DNA from 3 places in the Rhodococcus sp. GB-02 genome. Region 3 is predicted to be linked to each of the others. Evidence: riboswitches for the same ligand, from Rfam matches in the RefSeq annotation. Region 3 holds a riboswitch; each other region holds the start of a gene.

What was found. Region 3 has a riboswitch for S-adenosylmethionine ahead of ACSW29_RS04360 (aminotransferase class V-fold PLP-dependent enzyme). Riboswitches for the same ligand answer to the same signal wherever they lie in the genome.
Region 1: it holds a riboswitch for S-adenosylmethionine, as region 3 does, so the genes downstream of both, ACSW29_RS08585 (putative leader peptide) here and ACSW29_RS04360 (aminotransferase class V-fold PLP-dependent enzyme) in region 3, are expected to answer to the same signal.
Region 2: it holds a riboswitch for S-adenosylmethionine, as region 3 does, so the genes downstream of both, ACSW29_RS11270 (bifunctional o-acetylhomoserine/o-acetylserine sulfhydrylase) here and ACSW29_RS04360 (aminotransferase class V-fold PLP-dependent enzyme) in region 3, are expected to answer to the same signal.

What each region holds. Positions count from the first base shown of each region.
Region 1 is NZ_JBPUKE010000001.1:1,795,875-1,798,129, reverse strand. Features, by position in the region: gene ACSW29_RS08595 (amino acid ABC transporter ATP-binding protein) at 1-188, opposite strand, end outside; gene ACSW29_RS08590 (amino acid ABC transporter permease) at 185-1,159, opposite strand; gene ACSW29_RS08585 (putative leader peptide) at 1,269-1,346, opposite strand; SAM riboswitch class I at 1,354-1,448, opposite strand; gene ACSW29_RS08580 (sulfite exporter TauE/SafE family protein) at 1,648-2,255, shown strand, end outside.
Region 2 is NZ_JBPUKE010000001.1:2,386,210-2,388,464, reverse strand. Features, by position in the region: gene ACSW29_RS11275 (NADP-dependent isocitrate dehydrogenase) at 1-439, opposite strand, end outside; SAM riboswitch class IV at 745-885, shown strand; gene ACSW29_RS11270 (bifunctional o-acetylhomoserine/o-acetylserine sulfhydrylase) at 1,029-2,255, shown strand, end outside.
Region 3 is NZ_JBPUKE010000001.1:906,694-908,948, forward strand. Features, by position in the region: gene ACSW29_RS04345 (hypothetical protein) at 1-246, shown strand, start outside; gene ACSW29_RS04350 (hypothetical protein) at 262-402, opposite strand; gene ACSW29_RS04355 (helix-turn-helix domain-containing protein) at 707-1,015, shown strand; SAM riboswitch class IV at 1,050-1,164, shown strand; gene ACSW29_RS04360 (aminotransferase class V-fold PLP-dependent enzyme) at 1,218-2,255, shown strand, end outside.

The DNA of each region.
Region 1 (2,255 bases), 890 kb from region 3:
TTCTCGAGGTGATTGAGGGTGCGCAACAAGGTGGACTTACCGGAACCGGACGGGCCGAGAATGACGGTCACTTCACCCTTGCGGACCAGGAGATCTACGCCGGCAAGTACTTCCAGCGCGCCGAACGACTTGTGGATTCCGCGCGCTTCGACGGCGTACACCGTCTCTTCGGCCAGCTCTGCGGTCATCGGGTCGCACCTCTCGGAAAATCGAGACGCGCATCACGAATCTCGTCGAACTTCTTGCGAGCCTTCTGTATCGGAGTCAAAGGAAGAGCGCGGGCGGATCCACGGGCGTAGTGGCGCTCAACGTAGTACTGACCGATCGAGAGCAACGTCGTGAGGATGATGTACCAGATCGTGGCGACCATCAGCAGGGGCACAACTCGTCCGTTGCGGCCGAAGATGACCTGCACCTGGTAGAACAGTTCGGCGATCGCCATGGTGGAGACGATGGACGTTCCCTTGAAGAGTCCGATGACCTCGTTGGCGGCATTGGGGAGGATCGCCCGCATCGCCTGCGGGAGAACGATCTTGAAGAACTGTCGACTGCGCGGAATACCGAGCGAGTGAGCAGCTTCGATCTGACCGTGATCGACCGAGATGATTCCGGAGCGGATGATCTCGGCCGAGTACGCGGCCTGGTGTAGCGCCAAACCGATAACTGCTGCGGTGAATCCGCCGATCACACCACTGACCTGGAAGGTGAAGAACTCCGGCCCGAAAGGTATTCCGAGAGAAAGCGTCTGGTACAGGTACGTGATGTTGAACCAGAAGAGCAGCTGCACGATGAGCGGAATCGAGCGGAAAGCCCAAATGTAGGTCCAGGCGATCACCTGCAGGACCGGGTTCTTCGACAACCGGCCGAGTGCCAGGAACACTCCGAGACCGAATCCGAGGATCGTCCCCCACAGGGTCAGTTTGATCGTCATCCACAACGCGGCAAGCACTGATTTCGCAGTGAAGTACTGCGCGAACGTAGGCCAGTCCCAGCCCGGGTTGACGACGAGTCCGTGAATGAACTGAGCAAGCAATGCCAGCACAACTGCGCTGATCAACCAGCGCAGCGGGTGCCAGGTACGAGCAACGACAAGTTCCGAGTCGGGAAGTTGCGGCTCGGCCACCGACTTGTCGGGGCGGACATCGGTGGGCGCGCTCACGGCGCACTACCTGACGGAATGGACATCACGAATAGACCTTTCAGGGAATGGGGACGCAGCTGTGTTCTCGAGGTGGTGTGCTCGAGTTGCGAAGACGACGGCAGTTCGGTCAGTGACAGTGACACGAAGCGGTGCGGCACAGATCGATGTGACGACGCCTGTGCGCAGCGTGCGAAGTGGAACCCATGTGATGCCTTCCATCGGTCCTGGCGGTAGCACCCGCTCCCGATCACTCGGGGGGTTGCTGCGACGTCGACGAGCCAGGTCTCTCGGTCGCTCTGGATGGTGAGCAAAGACTAGACGCGAAATGCCGAGTCGTCAAATATTGTATTTCCCTGCACTGCAAGGGAAATGAAGGTCTCTCCACGTTGAAATCGCACTGATTCCAACGGTGCCCGAAGCCTTGGCCGCCGTGTTCAATGGAGTGTTCGAATCAAGACCGGGACCGCCGTCCGGACTGACTTTTCCTCTGCCGTACCGTCTGCGGAGTGAGTGGAATCGACGCTTTCTTCATCTTGTTGGCCGGTATCGGTGCGGGCGCGATCAATGCCGTGGTCGGCAGCGGAACGCTGATCACGTTTCCCACCCTGGTCGCCTTCGGCATGCCGCCGGTGACCGCGACGATGTCCAACGCAGTCGGGCTCGTCGCCGGCGGGGTTTCAGGGACGTGGGGATACCGGCGTGAGTTGTCGGGACAGGGGGATCGTCTGAAATGGCAGATTCCGGCGTCGCTCGCCGGCGCGCTCCTCGGTTCGTGGTTGCTCATGCACCTACCCGAGAAACTGTTCGAGACCATCGTTCCGGTGCTGTTGATCCTGGCTCTCGCACTTGTGCTCCTCCAACCACGTATCCAGGCGTGGGCGAAGAAGCGCTCCACCGAAGAAACGGCGCTGTCCACCAAGAGGCTGATGCTCCTGACCGCCGGCACCTTTGCAGTCGGCATCTACGGCGGTTACTTCACCGCCGCGCAGGGCATCCTCCTCATCGGTGTGATGGGTGCCATCCTCCCGGAAACCCTCCAGCGCATGAACGGCGCGAAGAACCTGCTCTCACTGCTCGTCAACATCGTCGCAGCCGGGATGTACATCACTCTTGC
Region 2 (2,255 bases), 1.5 Mb from region 3:
GGACCTTGAAGTCTGTGGCGCGGTACTGGTCGCCGAATGCGTGACGGCCGATGATGATCGGCTTGGTCCAGCCCGGAACGAGTCGCGGAACGTTGGAGATGATGATCGGTGCGCGGAAGATCGTGCCGCCGAGAATGTTGCGGATCGTTCCGTTCGGGGAACGCCACATCTTCTTGAGACCGAATTCCTCGACACGTGCCTCGTCCGGCGTGATCGTGGCGCATTTGACGCCGACGCCGTGCTTCTGGATCGCGTGCGCTGCGTCGATGGTGACCTGGTCGTCGGTCTCGTCGCGGTACTCGATACCGAGGTCGTAGTACTCGAGGTTCACATCGAGATACGGATGGATCAACTTGTCTTTGATGAACTGCCAGATAATGCGCGTCATCTCATCGCCGTCGAGTTCGACGACGGTGCCCTCAACCTTGATTTTGGACATGGGTGCTTCGCGTCCTCCTAGGAAGTTTCCCTGGTTACACGGTTGCGGTCACACTTTGTGAGTGGGTCCGCGAACGGTTCGATTATCAAACCTAGACGGTGTGGACTGATCTCGGGAGATGAGTCCCAAACAAGACAAGCGTACTGCTAACCCGTGAGGCTGCAACCGGCAGGTCCACCCATCGGTCTCTACTCGCGAGTAACTTTTGCCTGCTAGTGGGCTGCGTCGCTCTGCCCCGCGTGCGGTTGCGGCTCACATTTCGCCCCGCGTCAGGACTGCGCTCACTTCCCGGTAGAATCCGACTTGGTCATGAGTGCCAGCGTCAAGCCCCGGCTCGCTGGACGGCAACCCTCCAACCGCGGTGGGGTGCCCCGGGTGATGACCAGGTTTCCCGACGTGGATCTGCTCGCGCAGTTCCACCGCAATTCGGGTGACAAGCGCGGGTCCGACAGGGACGGACCCCAGACCGGGCCGAGCCCCACGGAGGTATTTCAGTATGTGTCGCACTTGTAGATAGACCCCAGCACGGGGCGGCGATCATTCGCCCCCGTCCGACATCTATCCGTCAGACCACTGGAGTGAACAAATCATGACCGACAACACAGCCGACGCCGCAGCAACTTCTGATCCGACCGCGAACTGGTCGTTCGAGACCAAGCAGGTGCACGCCGGGCAAACAGCGGACACCGCCACCAATGCGCGCGCTCTGCCGATCTACCAGACCACCAGCTACGTCTTCGACAGCACCGATCACGCTGCGGCACTGTTCGGCCTCGCCGAGCCGGGCAACATCTACACGCGGATCATGAATCCCACACAGGACGCCGTCGAGCAGCGCATCGCTGCCCTCGAAGGCGGAGTCGCCGCACTCCTCCTCTCCTCGGGTCAGGCTGCCGAGACCATCGCGATCCTCAACATCGCCGAGGCCGGCGACCACATCGTCTCCAGCCCGTACCTGTACGGCGGCACGTACAACCTCCTGCATTACACCCTTCGTAAGCTGGGCATCGAAGTCACGTTCGTCGAGGATCCTGACGATCTCGACCAGTGGCGCGAAGCAATTCGCCCGAACACGAAGGCGTTCTACGGCGAAACGATCGCCAATCCGAAGAACCACATTCTCGACCTACCCGGCATCTCGTCGCTGGCCCACGAGAACGGTCTTCCGTTGATCGTGGACAACACTGTCGCGACGCCGTACCTGCTCCGCCCGCTCGAACACGGCGCCGACATCGTCGTCCACTCCGCCACCAAATACCTTGGCGGACACGGCACCGCGATCGCCGGCGTCATCGTCGACGGCGGCACCTTCGATTGGACGCAGGGTCGCCACACGAACTTCACGACGCCTGATCCCAGCTACCACGGCGTCACCTTCGCAGACCTCGGCGCGCCGGCGTTTGCACTCAAGGCTCGCGTCCAACTGCTGCGCGATCTCGGCTCCGCCGTGGCGCCGTTCAACGCGTTCCTCATCGCGCAGGGCATCGAAACCTTGAGCCTGCGCATCGAGCGTCACGTGTCCAATGCACAGAAGGTCGCCGAGTTCCTCGACGGCCACGGCGAGGTGGCCTCCGTTTCCTACGCGGGACTTCCCTCCTCGCCTTGGTTCGAACGCGGAAAGCAGCTGATGCCCAAGGGAACCGGCGCCATCGTCACCTTCGAGCTGCCCGGCGGGATCGATGCGGGCAAGAAGTTCGTCAACGCCCTGACACTGCACAGCCACGTCGCCAACATCGGTGATGTTCGCTCACTCGTCATCCACCCCGCGTCGACGACGCACTCGCAGCTCACCCCCGAAGAGCAGCTCGCTTCGGGT
Region 3 (2,255 bases):
CAGTCCAGCGACGGATCAATGATCATCACGGTTTCGCGTCTGCATCGGCGGTGGCGCGGAGACCCCATACCGGTGCCAGTGGGAGTGTTCTCGATCCACGAGGGTGAGCCGTCGTGGTCACCGGCTGTCGATCACACCAGGGTGGCTTTGATGGGGGAGTTCATCGGGTTGGCGGCCGCGGTGATCGCAACTCTGGCCGTTCTACGTCGGCCGCCCTGGCCTGATGTGACGATTCAGAAGGGGTGACTCGGAAGGGGTGACTCAGAAGGGGTGACCCAGAATTACGCCGATCAGCTGGAACGGCATTGCCAGGAACATCGATCCGACGTAGAGCGGATAGCGAACCGGATCGCCGGCGAGGTAACCCTCGGCGAGCCAGGCCATTACGTCTGCTGATCCCATAGTCTTTCGTCCCTTCGCTGTTGTGGTTCAACGACCTTTTCGGTCGTGGGAGTTGTTTTGTTACAAGCGAACTCGAAGGAGGAGTAGATGTGATTGCAGTTTCGACTCAGCAAACGTCGTCAAATGAGATCTTCGGGGGCGGCGGATGACAACGGGCGCGATTACGACTTGCCGGGGCAAACTCCATCGGTGGAGTTTGGATACTTAGCATCGTGCGGTAGTGAAATCTGTGCGTTCTGCGCAGGATCGCCGAGCGTATTCGCGCAGCTCGAGCTCGGTTGGAACCCACAATTGGAACCCGCAAGTGGAACCCACAGTGGAGGCATGGACGCGGGCCGACACGTTTCAGCCTGCCGCCGCGACACGGCCCGCGCCGCTACGAGATTCGAATGGAGAGTTGCTCGAGACTCTCTCGACGTACCTCGACGAAGAATCGTCTCTGGCTCACACCGCAACCCGAATGGGCTTGCACCGCAACACCGTATCGAGTCGAATCGATCGAATTCAGCGCCTTCTCTCGGTGGATCTGGCCGATCCGGAAACCCAGGCTTGCACTCCACCTCGCCTGCCGGGCGATTACGCGGTGAAGACGGCCTTCGCAGCTTCGTCTTGACAAGCACGGGACGTTCCTGCCATCCTCGTTGCCAGGTCACGAGTACCAGTGTTCAGCCCCGGCTTGCTGGTCGGCAACCCTCCTCCGCGGTGGGGTGCTCCGGGTGACGACCCGGCTGCGTTCGAAAACGAATGCGGCAAGCGCGGACTCTTCCGGGGCCATCACCCGACGAACGAGTCCTTGAACGTGAGGATTGTCTTCGATGACTGCTGTATTGAGTGCCGACACCTGCTGCACCACCGCGATTGCCAAGGTTTCGGGTGCTGACCTGCAGGTTCCATTGGTTCAGGGCGGCGAATGCTCCTACGCCAACTTCGACTACGCGGCCAGCGCGCCGGCATTGGCCCAGGTCACCGACCGTATCGCCGAATTGTTGCCCACGTACGCCAGCGTCCACCGCGGTGCCGGCTACGCGTCTCGTATCTCCACTCTCACCTACGAGAACGCTCGTGAATCCGTTGCTCGTTTCGTGAACTGTGCCGACGATCAGGTCGTCGTCTTCACCCGGAACACCACCGATTCGCTGAACTTGCTGGCCCAGTGCGTCCCCGGCAGCACTGTTGTCCTCGACGTCGAGCATCACGCAAACCTGTTGCCGTGGAACGACGCTCGTATCGTCACCGCCGCAGACACCATCGAAGAGACGATCGAGCGTCTGATCGGTGAACTGTGCACCAAGCCTGCTGCGCTGCTCGCAATCACCGGCGCCTCCAACGTAACCGGCGAGATCCTGCCGATTGCACGCTTGGCCGACATCGCGCACCGTTGCGGCGCACGTATTCTCGTCGACGCTGCTCAGTTGGCTCCCCACCGTCGCATCGACCTGCAGGAATGCGGCGTCGACTACGTGGCGTTCTCGGGCCACAAGCTCTACGCGCCGTTCGGCGCCGGCGTACTGGTCGGACGCCGTGACTGGCTCGACGAAGCTCAGCCGTACCTCGCCGGCGGCGGCGCCGTGCGTGAGGTGACCGTCGAGTCCACCGAATGGGCTTGCGCGCCTGCACGTCATGAGGCCGGTTCCCCCAACGTGCTCGGTGCGGCAGCCATCGCGACCGCATGCGAAACCCTGCACGCCCTGGACTTCGACGTCATCGCCGAGCATGAGAAGGCACTCACCGCGCAACTCACCGACGGATTGTCCGCCATCGAGGGCGTCTCGCTCGTGCGACTGTGGAACGACGCACCGGACGCCGTCGGAATCGTCACCTTCACCGTCGACGGATTCGAAGCGGGCGAAATC